One region of the Paenibacillus sp. OK060 genome, then DNA from elsewhere that is predicted to be linked to it. Evidence: riboswitches for the same ligand, from Rfam matches in the RefSeq annotation. Region 1 holds a riboswitch; each other region holds the start of a gene.
The links. Region 1 has a riboswitch for cyclic di-AMP ahead of BLS14_RS17815 (HAD family hydrolase). Riboswitches for the same ligand answer to the same signal wherever they lie in the genome.

Region 1 (4,909 bases):
CGGCGTGTTTTTTTATATTTTACTGTGTGAGGAGGTGGGTTGTGTGAAGAAAAAGGGGATGGGAATTAGGCTCTGTATGCGTGAAGCCCTGCTCCAAGCATGTGAAAGCTTGGAAACAACGTTTTCATGGACAATGAGGTCGGTTGTACCGGTCCATCCGCAGCGGAGGCGCTGACGGTATCCCATTCATGCTCCAGGTCTGCGGCCAGGCGAACCAGCAGGTCCTGGGTTGTATCGGTGTTAAGGGGAATCACTTTGGAGGCTTCGGTTATGCAGGCACTCATGGCTGAATGCAGATAACCAAGGACCGCCTCCTCGACAGGGATTTCGAGGTGGTGGTTAATCCAGGCGTGAACAGTGGGGAGACAGCCAACAGATTCATACTTAGCCAGCGTTTGTTCGAGATGGCTAAAATCAATCCAGGGGTGTAGTGCGCGAGCTAGCTTAATTAGTCGTTTGCCCATAATGGAGGCATGTTCTCTAAGATTGACTGGGGTGCGCTGGACATGAACGAGTTTGTCGATGAGGGCTGTACGCCATGCGTCCTTGTGATCTGCGGCGGTGTATATGCCTTTAATCGCCATACCTTCCAGACGCACGATGCTGGGATGCAATTGACAGCGCATGAATGATTCGAGATCTTCAACACTACGAATGGTACCTTCAGCGATATGGGCATCCATACCGAAGGAATGGGTGAACCCTCCGACCTGGATAGAGGAATCAAGCAGTTTGACATAATCGAGCAGCTTATTCCCACGGTTCACAATCTTTCGCCTCCTACGTTCGTTAAATGTTATGTTAAATAACATTTATACTCCTTTTTGGTTCGCTTTATGTTTGTAAATCCGAATTATATGATATATATATTCACATAAATATCCGCTTTTTGTCAATAGTTTCTTTGTTTTTTGAATATTAAATCTATTTAGTGTTATTTTATATAACTTTATGAGTTACTTTATACTAAGGGATATGAAGGATGGTAATACAAATAAAGTAGAGTGATCGGCCTAATCGGGTATACAAACGGGATTAAATTTAATCATATGCACTTCGTAGGAGAAAATGACGAGATTATACGATTTATGGAAGGAAAAGCGCAGTTAAAATGATATTAAGAAAAATGCTTTACTTTTAAACATGAACCGGGTATAATCAATTTTGTTGCCGATTATTTACGACATGCGGTCGTGGTGGAATGGCAGACACGCTATCTTGAGGGGGTAGTGGGTGTATACCCGTGGAGGTTCGAGTCCTCTCGACCGCATCATAAGAACGATAAAAAAGAAGCTTCCCGTATGGGAAGCTTCTTTTTTTTGTTTTATTTACAGTACAGATGGGCCAGACAAAAAAAGGTCACCCGTTTCCCCTGAATGCATGCTCATTCTGTCTGCTGGGGTCGGATGGCCTTTACTTGTTATTTAAGCAATTCTTTGATGTCCGCTTCAATTTTATCAGGTGTTGTTTTGGGAGCATACCGTTTCAGAACACGTCCGTTCTGATCCACAAGGAATTTGGTGAAGTTCCATTTGATGGCTTTGGAGCCGAGTACGCCTGGCGCTTCTTTGGTAAGGTGCTGGAAAAGAGGGTGAGCGCTTGAACCATTCACATCGATCTTCTCAAACATCGGGAAGCTAACACCATAGTTCATCTGGCAGAACTCGGCAATATCATCAGAAGAGCCTTTTTCCTGTGCAAACTGGTTGCTTGGAAAACCAAGAACTTCGAATGGGGAGTCTTTAAACTTATCCTGAAGCTCTTGCAGACCTTTGAATTGAGGTGTGAGGCCGCATTGGCTTGCTGTATTCACGATAAGCAGTACTTTGTCACGATAGTTGGACATTTCAACTTCCTGACCGCGAAGGGTGTTTACTTTGTAGTCGTAGACTGACATGAAAATCGCCTCCATTTCATATTCTTCTTTCTTCTATTATATTGATTACAATTAAATAATGCAAAATTAATATTGCTTTTTTAACTCAATTTGAAGCTGTCGTGTATGATCTGTGACTGATTTGCTACCTGAATTTCGCTAAAGAGAGAATTAGAGAGCTTTGATGAGATGGGTAGAGAATGGATACGTTGTAAGCGCTATTATTGATGTGAAATGGCAAAAATCCGTCGATTCGGTGATCTGCGCAGACTTTACACCAATATGGCACGGGTGTATGATTCATATCGTAATTCCAATTTAAATTAAATTTTACATGAAAAACGAAACAAACGATAATATCGCTCTGATTAATGATTATAAAAGAACGATGTTTTAATCGCTGAGTTTCCATTCATTCATGGGTGGGAAACGGGGGAACCAACAGGATGAACTGTCCAGGACAGTAGGCATCCATGGGGTGAATTTTCCGGTGACAGCCGGAAATAGGGCGACTCTCGCGCCCGAATCCGTCAGCTAACCTCGTAAGCGTTAAAGGGAGAGGCAACAAGCCGTACGCTGGTTCATAGTGTCTTTTTGCTATGGATTATTGAAGAAGCGTCCGGGAGGCCTTGGTCCCCCACGCTTCTTTTTTGTTGTCTTTTCACGCCAAGGGAGGAACGAATGATGGATAAAGAGATGATCTTAGTGACTGCTCCAAATGAAGCAGGACGTAAATTTATCAAATTGCTGATGTACAAAAAAATGCCGTTTGCCGTTCTGACCAACAGTGCAGGGGAAGAGCGCAGGCTCCGGAGGATTGGTGTGGAGCATGTCATTCGCATGAACACAGCTGCTGCTCAGAAATGGTTTTTGCCGCAAGGTAGTGTCGGCAATGTTTTTATTTTTGAAAATAGCCTAAACCTGACCTGTCGATATTTACAGATCTGCCGCTCCTGGACATCCAAGTCCCTGTGTGTCATTACGGAACAAAGCCACCCCAAAGGGATCTATCGGGGAATGGGAGCAGACCGTATTGTATATTCCTTGAATGGGGAAGTTGGGTTTCTACTGAATGGCTAGTGGCTAGTACTATTCCTGTGATTGATCCAGTGTCAGCTGCCTGTTATAATTGAAATCATAAATAAACGGAAACTTGAGGAGACTCATGCATGTTGGTGGGTCTTCTTTTTTATGGTTTGGGAAATAGGGATATGGATTTCCTGTGGCTAACGAGGAGGAATAGGCGTGCCGGATGTACGTGGAATACAATGGTTGTTCTTTGATGTGGGGGATACGCTCGTGGACGAATGGGAGCCGGTAGATGATATTATCGGTCAGTTCGTTCGTGAAGCTTGTGCGCTTGGTTATCAGGTGGAGATGCAGACGGTGCGAGAACTATTTGCCGCCTCCTACCGAAATTACGAGCAATGGCCGATGAAATTGGCTATTCGTACCCTTATCAGCGACGAGGGGCACCGGGAACAGATACAGGAGAAGCTGAAGTTCCGCAAAGAGCTTGAGCGCCCCTTCGCGTCAGCCGACGCTGTTCTCCAGACGTTGTCGCAAAACTATAAGATTGGTATCATTGCCAATCAGAGTCCGGGGACGGAAAATCGGCTGGATAGCTACGGCTTGCGCAAGTATGTGGATGTGCTGGCCTGTTCGGCTGAAGAAGGAGTGTCCAAGCCTGATCCTGAATTGTATGCTGTAGCGTTGAAACAGGCGGGATGCAAACCTGAGGAAGCGGTCATGATCGGCGACAGGATTGATAATGATATTATTCCGGCTAAGAAGCTGGGTATGCACACGATCCGGATTTTGCAGGGTTATGGCAGATTCCAGCCGGAGCTTGCGGATGCAGAGCGTCCAGACTGGACTATTGAATCACTGGAGGAACTTCTTCCTTTGTTAATGGTAACTCAAAATTCAGACAACTAAATAAGAGCAGTATTTATGAACTATTCGGTATAATTAGGCTGCTGCTCTAACATATAAAAGGCTGATCGTCTCAAGGGGTACGTTACTTGAGTTGATCAGCCTTTTTGAGTTAGACAAAATACGGCGTAATTCCGTTTAACCTAGAACAACAGAATGGTCTGGATAATCAGATACACATTCAGGACAACGATAATTCCGGCAATGATCCAGGAGATGATTTTGAGCCACAGCTTGTTGGCAAAAGCCCCCATGCTTTTTTTGTCACTCGTAAACATTACCAGCGGAATGACGGCAAAGGGTAGCTGCAGAGACAGCACAACCTGGCTAAGAATCAACAGTTCTTCTGTTCCGTGCTCTCCAGCAATGGCTGTTACGATGACGGCCGGGATGATAGCGATCAGACGTGTAACCAGTCGACGAAGCCACGCTGGAATACGAATGTTCAGGAAGCCTTCCATTACAATCTGTCCGGACAACGTGCCGGTGAGTGTTGAGTTTTGGCCTGAAGCCAGCAGGGCTACACCGAACAGGATGCTAGCGATGGTGGTTCCCAGCAGAGGTGTCAACAGATGGTAAGCATCTGTAATTTCCGCCACCTGGGTCATACCCGCACTATGAAACACGGCAGCAGACACAATCAGGATGGCTGCATTAATGAACAGAGCTAGCGTTAAAGCGATGGTTGAATCCATGGTGGAATACAGAATCGCTTCTTTTTTTCCTTTTGGTGTCTGTTCAATCTGACGGGTCTGCACAATGGAAGAATGCAGATACAGATTATGGGGCATGACGGTTGCGCCGATAATCCCGATGGCGATGTAGAGCATAGCCGGATTTTGCAAAATCTCGACATTCGGTACGAAACCATGCATGACGCCACCCATATCTGGTTTAGCGAGAAACAGGTCAATCCCGAAGCAGAGGGCGATGGTAGCCATTAGTACAATTACGAGGGATTCCAATGCGCGAAAGCCTTTATTTTGCAGCAAAAGAATGACCAGTACATCGACAGCGGTAATAATGACGCCGTATAACATGGGGATGTTGAACAGCAGCTTGAGCGCGATGGCTGAACCAATAACCTCGGCAAGGTCA
Region 2 (4,909 bases), on a different contig from region 1:
CAAAGAATCCACATACATTAAGACAAACAGCAAAACCGAACCCGATAACGTCCAGACCAGCATTGCCAAAATGTTCAAATCCATTTACATAGCCCCCACATCTCAACATGAACCGCAATTAAAAGCGAAGGAGAAACGCTGGTCTCTCCTCCGCTGGTGCCCCTGCTTGCTTACAAGGTTTAGTTCTTATTTTCGTATTGCTTCATCAATGCTGCCAGTTCATCCTCAACAGCCTGATCCTTGCCCAGCTTCTCGAACTCATCATCCAGCGATTTTCCTTTGGACGACATCTCATTGCTAGCTTCAGCCTGAGCTTCCATCTGCATCATTTTTTCTTCCATACGCTTCATGCCGGCACTTGCAGTATCGGAGCCAAATCCGTTCAGCGCCTTGTTGATTTCGGTTTGAGCTTTTGCAGCGTTGTAGCGCGCAACCAATGTTTCACGTTTATTTTTCATTTGGGTCAACTGTTTGCGCATTTCGTCCAGCTTGCCACGAAGGTTATCGGCAGAAGCCTTGTTTTGATCATAGCTTGTTTTGTATTCAGCCATCTTCTCTTCAGCCACTTTTTTCTCTTCCAGTGCCCGACGAGCCAAATCCATATTCTGTGCACGCGCTGCTGTATGTGCTTGCTCCTCACGTTTCTTCACGAGAGCTTCCTGTTCTTCGAACAGCTGCTTGAATTTCTTCTCAATAGCGATCTGTGCAGCAACAGCTTTCTCCGCATCTTCCAGATCTTCCTGCATATCTCGGATATATTGATCCGTCATCTTGATCGGATCTTCTGCCTTGTCAATAATAGAGTTAATGTTAGACATCGTTAAATCGCGCAATCGTTTGAAAATGGACATTATGGTATTCCTCCTAGTCGATAGTTCATCCTTGTATATAAACATACATACGTGGCAATGTTCTACTCGTTTCAATTTTAACAAAAAAAATCATAAAAAACGATTTTAGCCTACTTAGCGTCCATCGAACTATTGAATCAGTTGACTAGTTTGGCACAGCTCTTCATCAAGCAGCTTCTCTGCAGTCTGCACAATCTCATCAATCTGCATGCGCGTAATTGCATCAAAGTGAATCCCCATAATCACGGTCACGGTTACTTTTAAATGTAGGGCAGCCTTACGTGCGAGCCTTTCACACAGCTCTTGCTCTTTATGCCCCGGAATATGCATCGTAGCCCCGCTTACCCGCTCACGGTCCGGATAAAATGTCGCTACTGCTCCAATATGTGATCTGCCTCCAGTTACCATAAACAGCTTGTCTTCCCCTGCCTCAATCACCTGTAAACGAACGGAATTTAAGTCGTATGTACTCATCCTGATCCACCTGTCCTTTTCTATATATATATGGTGGAATTATGGCTCCGATTTGATAAATCAGCAATGAAACATCTCACATTATGCATAAATACGGATGGCCCCGGGCATACCAAAGAGAACGCAATTTGGGAAAAGGAGGCACTAACATGCGTATACGCCTCATAATGTTATCCATCATGGTCATTCTTCTGGGAGGAAGTTACGCTCCTGCTCAGTTATGGGCTTCTTCAAGCCCGCAAACCGAACCTGCTTCGAAGTCTGATTCTTCTGAAGAGGAGCAGCTGACGCTGGGACAGCTCAGACAGAAATATGCGGATACATTCAAAACAAATGGCCCCTCGACAAAAAAGGTCGCACTGACTTTTGATGACGTACCTGATCCACGGTTCACCCCGCAGGTGTTGGATATTCTAAAAAAATACAAGGTGCGGGCTACGTTTTTCATTGTGGGACATCGCGCTGAGAAACATCCGGATTTAGTGAAACGCATGGTAAAGGAAGGGCATATTGTTGGCAATCACAGCTACAATCACCCGGAGTTCAGTAAGCTGTCCATGAATGCATTTCGCAAACAAATCTTACATACCGGGGATATTATTCGGAATCTGGCGGGGTACACGCCCAAAATGATTCGTCCACCTTATGGCGACATTAATGAGCAACAGCTGCAATGGGCGGCCAAACAACATTACAGCATTGTGAATTGGAACGTCGATTCCCTGGACTGGAAGGGCCTCTCCAAAGAGGAAGTCAAACAAAACATCCTGTCGGCCGTTAAACCAGGTTCCATTGTTCTGCAACATGCAGGAGGCGGTGTCGGATCGAAGCTGAGTGGTACCATCGAGGCGTTGCCTGAAGTTATCGAGGAATTGCGAAACCGCGGGTACGAGCTGGTGACTTTGGACGAAATGCTGGAACTGCCAAAGGGTAAATAGGTTTAGAATACGGCAGTCGGATATTCAAAAGGGTGTCCTTCATTCACATTATCGTGATTGGAGAACACCCTTTATTGTTTAATTTAGATTTAGTTGGAGTCACATATGATGATGTGCAGCTACGCTTTGATTTTATTTCAAAATGTAAAGTTCAACATCCTGAATACCAAATGTGCTCACGGATTGCTTGCTGCCAGGAATAAAGATATCGATCTTGTGACCTTTAATGGCACTACCCACATCACGAGCCGTTGCTACAAATGCCTGTTTTGGCAGTCCTGGATGTGTATGACCTGTCACCAGTACCTTTGTACCCAATGGAATGATACTTGGGTCTACTGCAATGGTACCCAATTCAAGCGGATTACCGAAGTAATCCACGGCACCCCATCCTCCATTTTCGGAAGCGTCTGCGGAGTATGCTGTTGCTTTGACGTCGACAGCTTTGCTGTAATCAAACGTTTTACCCCAGGCTTGTACAACTTTACTATCTGCATTAACGTCAAGGCTTGCGGCAGTTACCGTTTTGGCCTCCGTTTTAGCTGCTGCTGCAGAAGCTGTGTTCGTTGTTTTACCAGGGATCGTAATTTTCAAACCACCATAAATGTTGTAAGCTGAAATCTCATTGTTAGCTTTAATAAGAGCGTTAAGTCCAACTCCATATTGTTTGGATAAGGTGTAGAAGGTATCCCCCTCTTTGGCCACATGAACTGAATCAGCATGAGCCGGAACGGCCTGAATGAGCATTGCTGCTGTCAGCAAAGCTGTTGCTGTTTTGGCTATACGTTTCTTGTTAATCATGGTCTTCCTCCCTCATTATGCCTGCGAAGTTAGTTGTCGGATTCGGATGGAGGAAACCACCCTATAGGTTCAATTACATTAATAATTTATGTAGCCCTAATTCACCCCAAGCCGTGTGCAAATGATTCTTCCCCAAGCACACTCTGCATCGTTACATCCCCCACACTCCCAACTCCGGAAGTTTCGGCAGGAACAAATATATCACAACTTTGTAACCAAGAGTCGTAGTAAATGTTACCATCTGGCTAATTCACTTCAATATTTTTGCTGAATTCAAGCGATTTTTTCAAAAAAATGTCTATTTGAGCTTATATCGTTGATGACAGAAACGTTACTTTTTATGTAAATCCGTGTGTATTCACACGCAACAAAACAATCCCTGCCGACAGGTCGCCGACAGGGATCTATGAGGGAATAAGAATTCTCATCCACAGTATATATTTTGCATTTTCATCCAATTCATCCTAATGATGACTTGGATGTATTAGAGCACTTTAGCAAGGAAGTCACGTGTACGTGCATGCTTAGGCTCACCAAACACTTCAGCAGGGGTTCCTTCTTCTACAATAACCCCGCCATCCATGAACAGGATGCGGTCCCCTACTTCGCGTGCGAAGCCCATCTCATGCGTTACAATAACCATAGTCATGCCGCCCTCTGCAAGCCGCTTCATGACATCCAGTACTTCACCGACCATTTCAGGGTCCAGTGCTGAAGTAGGCTCGTCAAACAGCATGACATGCGGCTGCATCGCAAGCGCTCTTGCAATAGCTATCCGTTGTTTCTGTCCACCGGACAGCTGATTAGGATAAGCGTCTTTTTTGTCAGACAGGCCAACCGTCTTCAGCAAATCTGCGCAGATTTGTTCCGCTTCCTGTGCAGATTGTTTTTTCACTTTAATGGGAGCAATCGTAATGTTCTGCTGCACCGTTTTGTGCGGGAACAGATTGAAATGCTGGAATACCATCCCCATTTTTTCACGAGTTGCATTAATGTTGTGTTTAGGGTCAGTGATCGAAACTCCCTCAAAGTCAATCTCACCGGAAGTAGGCTGCTCCAATAAGTTAAGACAGCGCAAAAAGGTACTTTTCCCCGATCCGGACGGACCGATGACCACGACAACCTCGCCTTTGCCAATTGTTACGTTAATGCCCTTGAGCACATCGTTATTTCCATATGATTTGTGTAATTGTCTAACGTCTATCACTTGCACTCAACTTCCTTTCCAGTCGACCCAGCAGCTTGGACAAAATGAACGTCAGCACAAAGTAAATGGCCGCTGCAATCAGGAATGGATTCATTCCTTGGTACGTAATGTTTTTGACTACACTTGCCTGGTACATAATGTCCACCATACCAATAACCGAGATGATGGAAGATTCCTTGATAATGGTCACGAATTCATTACCGATCGCCGGCAACACCGCTTTGAACGCTTGTGGAAGCACAATGAAGCGCATTGCCGCACCTCTACCCATTCCCAGGGAACGAGCTGCTTCCAACTGGCCTCGATCCACACCCTGTATACCAGCGCGGAAAATCTCGGCAAGATAGGCACCACTATTAATGGATAGTGTGATAATCCCCGCCTGAAGCGGCGTGAAATTAATCCCCAACGTTAGAGCAAGACCGTAATAGATAATCATCAACTGAACCAGCATTGGTGTACCACGAATAACTTCAACGTAAGCTGTTCCGATCCAACGCAGAATTGAAACGTCATGCAGACGTAACAGACAGATGATCAAACCGATAATTACCCCGAATATTACACCGAGTGCAGACAGTAAGAGGGTGTAACCTACGCCTGTTGCATAAAAGCTTTTGTATTCCCAGAACACTTGA
Region 3 (4,909 bases), on a different contig from region 1:
GCAAACCGTCGCAGAACAAACATATTTCCATTAATGGATAAATAAACAAATGGAAACTTCATTTTTGCTCAAGCCGAGGGAATGGGTTGAAAAGAATCAGGAAAAGCAAAGATCAAAATCTGTAAACAAATAAAAAAGGTTCCTAGAGTGGCAGCAATGCCATTCTAGGAACCTTTTTAGTGTTACATATGATGCGGTCGAGAGGACTCGAACCTCCACGGGGGTTAGCCCACACGGACCTGAACCGTGCGCGTCTGCCAATTCCGCCACGACCGCGTATGTCTTATCTCCGAGAAATTATATCGCGGCGACAAGAGATAATATATCATGTGCAGGTAATTAGTGTCAACAAAAAAAATATAATTTCGCCTTCAATGATAAAGCTTTTTATAAATTATATCTTTGAAGGCCAGTTGCCATACCAGGCATACCCGCCTCTTCTTTCCTTATCGATATCGCTGAGTTTGTATTTCACAACCCCATCACGTCCTACGAAGATCGGTTTATCCGTTCCAATTTCGTAAAAACGTGCCCAAATTGGCGATGCACCTGAATCAGCTACGAGTTTGCTATCTCCGTTTTCTCTGACATACTTGTATCCTGTAATTTTCACGTTGTTGAACCAGGCTTCTGCCGCTTGAATGGAAGCCTTAATTTTCGAGTTCGACGGTCTTGTTTTCAAAAACTTTACAATCGTACTGCTCTCTCCAGCACTTAGAGAAGGCACTTCATATATCCTTGCTCCTGCAGGTTTTAGGGAGCTGGAATCATGCTGCTGTCCCCATGCAGTCAGTTTACCATTTGCTACAACCTGTGTATTGAGAATAGCATCTACACCTTTGGCAACTGATTTTTTACTGCGATCCGCAAGAGAGCTGTCGATGAATGAGAAATCACCTTTACGTGCACCTACTTCATCCAGCATGTACATGACATTAATCATGGCATCGTCGTTGAAGGTAATGTGTTTGTGATAGCCTGAGCTCTGGTATACTTGTGGCCATCCTCCATTGGAGTACTGCATATTTAACAAAAAGTTGATTCCTTTGATGGCAGCAGCCGAATATCGCGGATCATTTGTCTTTTTAAATTCCTTGGCTAATCTTCTAATTTCTGAGTATGTAGCTTTATTATCAATCGTAGATTTGGCCCACTCACCACTTGTTTCTTTGTAATCCTTCTTCCATCCCCCGTCAGGACGTTGATTCTTCAAAATATCTGAGATACTTGCTGTCGTTCCAGATGCGTCTGCAGCAGATACCTTAGCAGCAGGCTGAAATACCATTCCGACAACAGAGAAAATCATTGTACATGCCATTACCAAAGATGCAAACCTTGCTTGTGCCTTCAACATCGTTTAGAACACTCCCCAATTCATTTTCTGCAAACTGTTTTCCTTGAGCGTCTCCCCTCCTTATATTTGTTTTTAAACTCAAACTATTTCTTTTCATCCAATAAGTGGATTATACAAAAAGAATTCTATGCAAAACAATGAATTTTGTCAATAATTGCAACAATATGTAACAAATTCTTTGTCTTAACCTATAGGTATCGTCTAATCGAAATGTGAGAAAGCCAATAAATTATCCAATTTTTCTCCATTTGAAACAGTAGTTACTTTTTTGTCATCTATTAAAACCCAATATTCGAGTTATTTCTACATAAATAGCGATAATTCCGTTAACATTGAGATGATAAGAAGTGTTCAAAATCGGTTTGACATTTTCGCATTTATGCAATATAGTTTCAAAAGGTTACAAAAACTTAATTATTCATTTGCCGAGTTTCATGTTTGAAAACGGGGGAACCATTTTGGGTGAATTATTCTTATACATAGGAAATATAGGGAACCTTCTACCGAACCCTTAGCTAACTCCGTAGGCATCGAAGGGAGAACAAAAATTTTGAAAAAGCTTATCATCTCCATTTTTGGAGCAGCAGTTCTATTTACATCCGGTGCAGCAAGCACAGAGGCAAGCAGTATTAACACCGTCGTTAACAACATGACTGGCATACCTTACAAATGGGGCGGCACAACAATGGCCGGATTTGATTGCTCTGGATTTATGAGATATATTTTCAACAAATATAGCATTGAATTACCACGCACTTCCCAGCAACAAGCTAAGGCCGGAACTCCGGTATCCAAAGCTAATCTGCGTACTGGTGACATGGTATTCTTTAATACGATGGGCAATGGCATTTCACATACAGGTGTATATATCGGGGGCGGACAGTTCGCTCATGCTTCAAGCAGCAAGGGTGTCAGCATCACACAATTATCCAATCCTTACTTCAACGATCGTTACGTAACAGCACGCCGGGTAACAGGACAATTTATGTATAACAAAATGCTGGGTAAAATATAAGTTTGATTTGATATAGCGCAAAGAGGAGGCTCCGGGTGAATCCGGGACCTCCTCTTTGTTTGGGGCTTTTGTTTACAAATCCGGTGTGCTGTAGACTTCTATACTTAATGTAAAGCCTTCTGTACTCTCATTGCACCCTGAGACAGCGCATGGCCTCCGCCTACCGCTCCAGCCACAGCAACCGTCTCCATAATCTCCTGATCGGTCGCTCCTTTGGCACGTGCCTCTTCCACATGGTAAAACGTACATACCTCATTGTTCGCAAACAGTCCAATACCCAGCGCAATCAGCTGTTTGGTCTTGGCATCAATCGCCCCTGCCTGAAAGCATTCTCCAGTGAACTCATGATAAGACTTCACCACTGCTGGTAGCACATCGCTTAATTCACCAATCTGATCTTTATAGGCATGAACCTTATCATTCATCAGTGTCATGGTTACCGCACATCCTCTCGGCTGATATGTTACAAGCTCTCACTGTACCTATCTTCTCTCCCGAGAGGTGTAATTATGCCAAAACATCCATGGTAAATGAACCTAAATAGGCATGTCCTATTCTTCGAGCAGGCTCTCGCGTGGTTCGCTGAACAATTGATATCGGTAATTCCGATCAAGCTTGACCACACGACGATTCTGACGGCGAATGAGTACCTGCTCCCCGTCCCAAGCCACTACAATACCTGTCACATCATTGGACTGAATCTCGTCCCGTACTACCCTTACTTTTTCACCCGATAAACGCAGTGCATCCAATTGTGCATCACTGATCATATTTATGGCGCCTACTTTCCCAAAAAAATTATTTACAAAAAGAGACCTAAATGAAAAGTCATTTAGGTCTCACGTGACTGTATTGGACTGTCATGTCATTCGAAAGTATGTCCCGACTGAAAGTTACCGCTGCGCGTGCTCCTTGCTGTCGTTCTTCTCAAACCAAAAATCAAGCACTTTGGCGGACATCACACGTTCTTCAAGGTACTCCACTTGATGCGGTGTAAATTGTTCTTTCCAAGCGAAGGACAACTCTTCGCACAAGCCTACAATCGTCAGCAATTCTGACCAGGCAACGTAGCGTTTGTACCAGAAAAATTGAGGATGTTCAATCATATAGGGATAAAGGTCATCGAATTCCGTATGTTTACAATCCAGGGCACGCTCAAAATGTACTTTCGATTCCGCCAGCTTATCAATAAAAAATTGTTCTGTTGCCGGTTGGTTACCCATGGTGTTGCCTCCTCTCCCTAACATAACCCCATTATAAATGAAATCAGCGGTCATGCAAAGGCATTGTTATAAAAATAGGCACTTTTTCCTTTAAAAAGTCACAATTCGTTATCGTCAAATTGCACGGTGCCATCGTTCAGTGAACGAATGCGCACCAACGCTTCAACCGGGATACCCTGCTCACGAATAGTGCGCGCTCCGGCCTGAAAACATTTTTCGACCACGACACCGAATCCGACCAGTTCCGCACCCGAACGTTCGATAATTTTGATGACACCACGAGCGGCATCGCCATTCGCAATGATATCGTCAATAAACAAAATACGGTCATTCTCATGAATATATTCACGGGACACCATAATATCTGTTACGATCCCTTTCGTAAAAGAAGGTACTCTTTCACAGTAGGCGTCGGGGTCAGCCAAAAGTGTTTTTTTGCGACGGGCAAATACCAGAGGAACACCCAGTTCATGTGCGGCAGCAAAGGCGACCGGAATCCCGGAAGACTCCACTGTAATGACCCGAGTTACACCACTCTCACGAAAACGAGCGGCAAATTCACGTCCCATTTCCATCGTCAATGCAGGATCAATCTGGTGATTCAGCAGACCATCCAGCTTCAGCACCTGATCTGACATGACTACACCTTCTTGTAAAATTCGTTGTTTCAATACTTCCATAATTTGACCTCCCAAGCCTATCCTATGACGTAAAAGTATCATAGATCCGGCTATCAGTTCAAGCGAAATTGCCTTTGCTCTTGTCCAGAGCATAGAAATGACCCTATGTCACACTTCAATTGTCATGACTTTGATGGGTCAAGCATACCTTGTACCATGGCACCCGCATGTCCAAACTATTCAGGGGCCTGAGAGGGGAAACGCATGAAACAGGCATTTCGGGTGCTGCAGATCGCATTTACATACATTGGAACGGTAGTAGGAGCCGGCTTTGCAACAGGACAGGAGATATTGCAGTTTTTTACCCAGTATGGCAAATGGGCCACCATTACCATTGGCTTATCGACCATGCTCTTTGTCTGGTTAGGTACAAAAATGATGCTGATTGCCCATGATACCGGCTCGCGCTCATACGAAGATCTCAACAAGCATCTATTCGGTCATAAAGCAGGAAACTGGATTACCTGGGTTACTCTTCTTATTCTCATCGGAGTAAACAGTGTCATGCTGGCCGGAGCAGGGTCGGTCTTTGTAGAGCATCTGGGGCTTCATTACCAGACCGGACTGATTGTTACCCTTATCGGTACATATCTGCTGCTTGGACGGGGCATTCAGGCTATTCTGCAAATGAACAGTA
Region 4 (4,909 bases), on a different contig from region 1:
TATTTAAGCGGGCAAAAAGTCTCATACAGCAAGGTTTCAAATTCCGCTTCATGATTGATCCACTACCCCAGTTATTCGCTGGAGATCTATCGGTGGATGAATATTTACAACTGGACGAAGCTTTGATTCAGACGGCATTTATGCAGTGGCGCAAAGAGGACGATACTGTTCTAAGTGAGTTATGCGAACGATTTATAGATCGCAAATTATATAAGTATGTAGAGATTGAACAGATCGACGTAAACATGATTGAAGAGATTCGGGAAGCCTTCACTGTAGCCGGTCTCAATCCCGAGTATGATCTAGAAATTGATTTTCCAACGGATAATCCGTATGATGTGTTTCGTCCGGATGAATCCACGGACAAGCAGATTTTGCTGCTTGATCGGCAAGACAAGTTACATGAGTTGTCAGAGGTGTCCGACATTGTCCGTTCAATCAGTGGTCTTCATCGCGGAAAACATCATTTGTATTATCCGCAGAATAAGGTGGATGCGATTGTTCATGAATTACCGTCCCATATACGCCCCTATTTCTCCCATTAAATGATGCGCAATGCTGTTCAAGAATCATGATGTAAAAAAGCTTTCGAAAAGAGCTATTTTTCATGATACAGTAATCTGCTTTAATGGAGAGTACATGTAGATCGACATAATTTTGTAATCAAAGTAATTAGAATACAACCCGATTGCCTAAAAATGAGCACATATAGATATGAAGGAACTTGTTCGTTCTACATGTTGTGCTCAACAAACAATGAAAGAAATATAAAAAAAACATGATCCAATTTAGTAATAGTTATGTTCTGGTTAAGACTGCAGGATGGATTAAATAGAGATAGTCGTTTATTCGACATGAAGGGAGAAATACAGCATGATGTTGTTCGACACACATACACACCTGGATGCACCACAATTCGACGAGGACCGCGAGGAAATGATTCAGCGTGCTGTGGATGCAGGCGTTGGTCGCATGATTAATGTGGGCTTTAACCGGGAGACCATTCCAACCACGATGAAGCTGGCTGAAACCTATGATTTTATATATGCTGCCGTAGGCTGGCACCCAGTGGATGCAATCACAATGCAAGAGGGTGATATGGAATGGATTGCATCTTTATGCAAGCATGAAAAAGTGGTAGCCATCGGTGAAATTGGTCTAGACTATTACTGGGACACTTCACCGAAAGAGGTTCAACATCGCGTATTACGACAACAGATTGGTCTTGCCCGTGAGTTGAATATGCCGATTGTCATTCACAACCGGGATGCGCATGAGGATATTGTAAAGATTCTGCGTGAAGAGAAAGCTGGAGAAGTAGGCGGTGTCATGCATTCCTTCTCTGGCAGCTGGGAAACGGCGAAAATGTGTCTGGATTTAGGCTTTCATCTTTCCTTCGGAGGGCCAATCACGTTCAAAAATGCAAAGCAGCCCAAAGAGGTACTTGAGAAGGTTCCTATGGACCGATTGTTCATCGAAACGGACGCTCCTTATTTGACACCGCACCCTTATCGTGGAAAACGAAATGAGACAGCGCATGTACGTCTGGTTGCAGAAGCAGCAGCGGAAATTAAAGGCATTTCGGTAGAGGGAATTGCAGCAATAACGACCAAAAATGCCATGGAACGATTTGGGATTCGTTAAAAGATCGAGCAAAACGGGTGAAAAAGTGAGTTAGGCGGAGTTAATTTGCTTTTTGATCCAAATAAATCAAGAATATTACAATATTTTAACCAAATATTTAGAAAAACGTACTTGAACAACGCTTTACAACATGCATAGAAACAGGATATCATCTTTTCAGTGAATTGTTGTGCGGAAAATTGGACAGATGTTCGGGGGATGAACAAAGGGACACTTTCCGATGAAACAACATTACTTTCATGAATCAGTCTCGCTGAGTCTCCGTTAACGGAGAGCGGGGGAACCAATAGGGCTTAAACATCGGTGTTTGCAGCCGATGCGCAACATGCACTGACCCAAAAGCAGCGTATGAATCTGCGAAGCCGTATTTGATTTCTTCTTTGGGTCTCGGGGTGAATTCAAGGGCGTCCGCCATGAGCGGATGACCGGAGATAGGGCGGCTCTCTTTCGCCCGAACCCGACAGCTAACCTCGCAAGCGGAAAAAGAGAGGCAACCTCGTGCATGAATTTCCGATATTCAGAATCATTCGGAAGCCACGAAAGAGTTCCTCTTAAACTCTTTCTTTGGCTTTTTTGTTTTTGAATAAAAGAAATACTGTCATCATACGGTAAGTATTCAGGAGGATGACATCATGTTGCGAAGATTGATTCATGGTGCAGAACCGGATTATGTTGGTCCGATCTGTGTTCTGTAGAAAATTTGGTATAGTCGCGTCAAAGACATCATGCATTACTTTAGACGGCGAGGCTATGAAGGAGGACGGAGAAGTGGGCACATTCCAACCAGAAGAGACCCATGAGTCACGATCATCCAGTAAGTCTTTCGCGTTGCGGTGGAAGCATGAGAACTTGCGTCAAATGGCATTGATCGCGATTTTCTCAATTGCGCTTACAATCATGATCTTGTTAGTCGTTTACGGTCAGGCCGGGAAACAAATTTCACTGGTTATTGATGGCAAAGCTCAAGCGGTAGAGACTCGTACAGGAATGCTTCAGGAAATGCTGGAGGAGCAGTCAATCACAGTCAGCCCTCACGATCAGGTATCCATGCCCTTGAATGGGGCGATCACAGATGGAGACCGCATCGTTATTGAGCGGGCCGTTCCAGTTAATATTACGGCAGACGGGGACACCAAGACTCTGTATACAACCGATTCATCGGTAAAAGATGCGATTAAAAAATCAGGTATTCAAATTGCAAGTGAAGACAAAGTATATCCGGCGCTTGGAACCACTATTGAAGCGGATATGAAAATCCGTGTAGTGCGGGTAACAAAGCGTACGGTGGAAGTGGAACATCCGATTGCTTATAAAGTGATCAAAACGGCTGACCCTAGCTTGTACAAAGGCGACAATCGTGTCGTTGTGAGCGGTAAAGAAGGCACACTTGTACAGCATATTGAAAAAGTGTTTCAGGATGGAGAATTGGTCTCCAAAAAAATGGTGGGTAAATCGGTCGCAACGAATCGCGTCGATAAAGTGATTGCCATTGGTACCAAAGCCAAACCTGTTGTGAAAGAGCCAGTGATTCAGACGGTATCGGCGCAGACTTCCACGACAAAAACAGCAACAACCACGAACTCGAAGAAAACCGCTGCTTCGGGCAGCAAAGTAATTACCGTCTCAGGCAGTTCTTTTAAATATTCAAAAGTCTTGAAAAATGTATCCATGACGGCATACTCTTCTGAAGAGCCTGGTATCGGCACAAAAACAGCTTCAGGTACTCGGGTAACTGAGGGACGTACCATTGCGGTTGATCCCAAAATCATTCCGATTGGCTGGTGGGTGTATATCGAGGGCCTTGGCTTCCGTCGTGCGGAAGACACAGGTGGTGCCATTAAAGGCAACAAAATTGATGTGTATTATGATAGTGTGAAGCATGCCCTGAACTTCGGACGGAAGAAAGGCAAGACGGTATATGTGATTGGTCCGGTGAAGCCGGAAGCGAACTAAAATCGTTTTACTTTGAAATGGGAATGCTATAAAATATAAGCATGAATGATTCATGCGGAATATGCGGCGGAGGGGTCTGAATTCAGTCTCCCCCGCCGTTTGGCAGAGAAGAGGGATATTCCTCTTCTTTTTGCGTTAGAAAGGAAGAAATGGAACATGATAAAAGAAGTGATCGTGGTAGAAGGCCGTGACGATACCGTAGCCATTCGACGTGCGGTTCAGGCAGATACGATCGAGACTGGTGGGTCCGCCATCAACCAGCGCATTCTAAAGCGGATCGCACTTGCTCAAGAGAGACGTGGTGTCATCGTACTGACAGACCCGGATCATGCTGGTGAACGTATTCGTAAAATCATCGCCAATAAAGTACCTGGTTGCAAGCATGCTTTCATTCCGGAGGCAGATGCTACGCGCAAAGGCGACATCGGAGTGGAGAACGCTTCACCGGAGGCGATTCGTCATGCATTAGCACGTGTACACACGTCATATGAAGGCGCACCAAGTTTGATCGATTGGGAGGATCTGATTGCGGCGGGACTGATTGTGCACCCACAGGCTGCTGCACGTCGTATGGAGATGGGCAATCTGCTGGGCATAGGTTATTGCAATGGCAAGCAGTTCCACAAGCGGTTGAGTGTATTCCAGATTACCCGGGAAGAGTTCTCCGAAGCATTATCGCAAATTGAACGTGAAGGATTGTGAGCGTATGAAAGGCATGGAAGAAACCGTAGAAATTGCAACACCCAAACGAACCAAAGAAATTATTCAAAGACACGGATTTTCATTCAAGAAGAGCTTAGGTCAGAACTTTCTGATCGATCAAAATATATTGAACAAAATTGTAAATGCAGCTGATTTGGACGAGTCCAAGGGCGCACTTGAGATCGGACCAGGGATCGGCGCACTCACAGAACGTCTGGCTCGGGTAGCCGGTCCTGTAACGGCTGTAGAGATTGATCAGCGATTGATCCCGATTCTGGGTGAAGTGATGCAGCCTTATCCAAACGTTCGTGTGCATCACGGGGATGTGCTGAAGCTGGATCTAGCTGAGTTGTTCCATACCGATTTTGGAACGGTAGATAAAGTGAGTGTTGTAGCCAATCTGCCTTATTATGTAACGACGCCAATCATGATGAAGCTGCTCGAAGAGAAGCTGCCTGTAGACAGCATTGTGGTCATGATCCAGAAGGAAGTGGCTGAACGCATGGCTGCTGCACCAGGATCAAAGGACTATGGCAGTTTGAGCATTGCGGTTCAGTACTACAGTATGCCGGAATTGGTATGTATTGTTCCGCCCACGGTCTTTATTCCG

Region 2: another riboswitch for cyclic di-AMP. It lies ahead of BLS14_RS08980 (3D domain-containing protein); the one in region 1 lies ahead of BLS14_RS17815 (HAD family hydrolase).
Region 3: another riboswitch for cyclic di-AMP. It lies ahead of BLS14_RS00560 (C40 family peptidase); the one in region 1 lies ahead of BLS14_RS17815 (HAD family hydrolase).
Region 4: another riboswitch for cyclic di-AMP. It lies ahead of BLS14_RS30915 (3D domain-containing protein); the one in region 1 lies ahead of BLS14_RS17815 (HAD family hydrolase).

What each region holds. Positions count from the first base shown of each region.
Region 1 covers NZ_FNFR01000004.1:581,644-586,552, forward strand. The annotation lists gene BLS14_RS17795 (urease accessory protein UreF) at 66-767, opposite strand; tRNA gene BLS14_RS17800 (tRNA-Leu) at 1,188-1,270, shown strand; partial or broken gene BLS14_RS33585 (hypothetical protein) at 1,377-1,442, shown strand; gene BLS14_RS17810 (glutathione peroxidase) at 1,421-1,897, opposite strand; cyclic di-AMP (ydaO/yuaA leader) riboswitch at 2,265-2,440, shown strand; gene BLS14_RS17815 (HAD family hydrolase) at 2,561-2,956, shown strand; gene BLS14_RS17820 (HAD family hydrolase) at 3,122-3,814, shown strand; gene BLS14_RS17825 (Nramp family divalent metal transporter) at 3,955-4,909, opposite strand, start outside.
Region 2 covers NZ_FNFR01000002.1:607,933-612,841, forward strand. The annotation lists gene BLS14_RS08960 (DUF350 domain-containing protein) at 1-84, opposite strand, end outside; gene BLS14_RS08965 (PspA/IM30 family protein) at 180-851, opposite strand; gene BLS14_RS08970 (prenylated flavin chaperone LpdD) at 981-1,325, opposite strand; gene BLS14_RS08975 (polysaccharide deacetylase family protein) at 1,475-2,263, shown strand; gene BLS14_RS08980 (3D domain-containing protein) at 2,396-3,064, opposite strand; cyclic di-AMP (ydaO/yuaA leader) riboswitch at 3,067-3,263, opposite strand; gene BLS14_RS08985 (amino acid ABC transporter ATP-binding protein) at 3,549-4,271, opposite strand; gene BLS14_RS08990 (ABC transporter substrate-binding protein/permease) at 4,258-4,909, opposite strand, start outside.
Region 3 covers NZ_FNFR01000001.1:108,202-113,110, reverse strand. The annotation lists tRNA gene BLS14_RS00570 (tRNA-Leu) at 193-276, opposite strand; gene pelA (pectate lyase) at 395-1,354, opposite strand; cyclic di-AMP (ydaO/yuaA leader) riboswitch at 1,768-1,899, shown strand; gene BLS14_RS00560 (C40 family peptidase) at 1,905-2,369, shown strand; gene BLS14_RS00555 (carboxymuconolactone decarboxylase family protein) at 2,474-2,803, opposite strand; gene BLS14_RS00550 (hypothetical protein) at 2,921-3,139, opposite strand; gene BLS14_RS00545 (hypothetical protein) at 3,263-3,592, opposite strand; gene BLS14_RS00540 (xanthine phosphoribosyltransferase) at 3,691-4,272, opposite strand; gene BLS14_RS00535 (YkvI family membrane protein) at 4,477-4,909, shown strand, end outside.
Region 4 covers NZ_FNFR01000015.1:50,154-55,062, reverse strand. The annotation lists gene BLS14_RS30925 (HD domain-containing protein) at 1-545, shown strand, start outside; gene BLS14_RS30920 (TatD family hydrolase) at 874-1,644, shown strand; cyclic di-AMP (ydaO/yuaA leader) riboswitch at 1,886-2,139, shown strand; gene BLS14_RS30915 (3D domain-containing protein) at 2,413-3,597, shown strand; gene rnmV (ribonuclease M5) at 3,754-4,299, shown strand; gene rsmA (16S rRNA (adenine(1518)-N(6)/adenine(1519)-N(6))-dimethyltransferase RsmA) at 4,304-4,909, shown strand, end outside.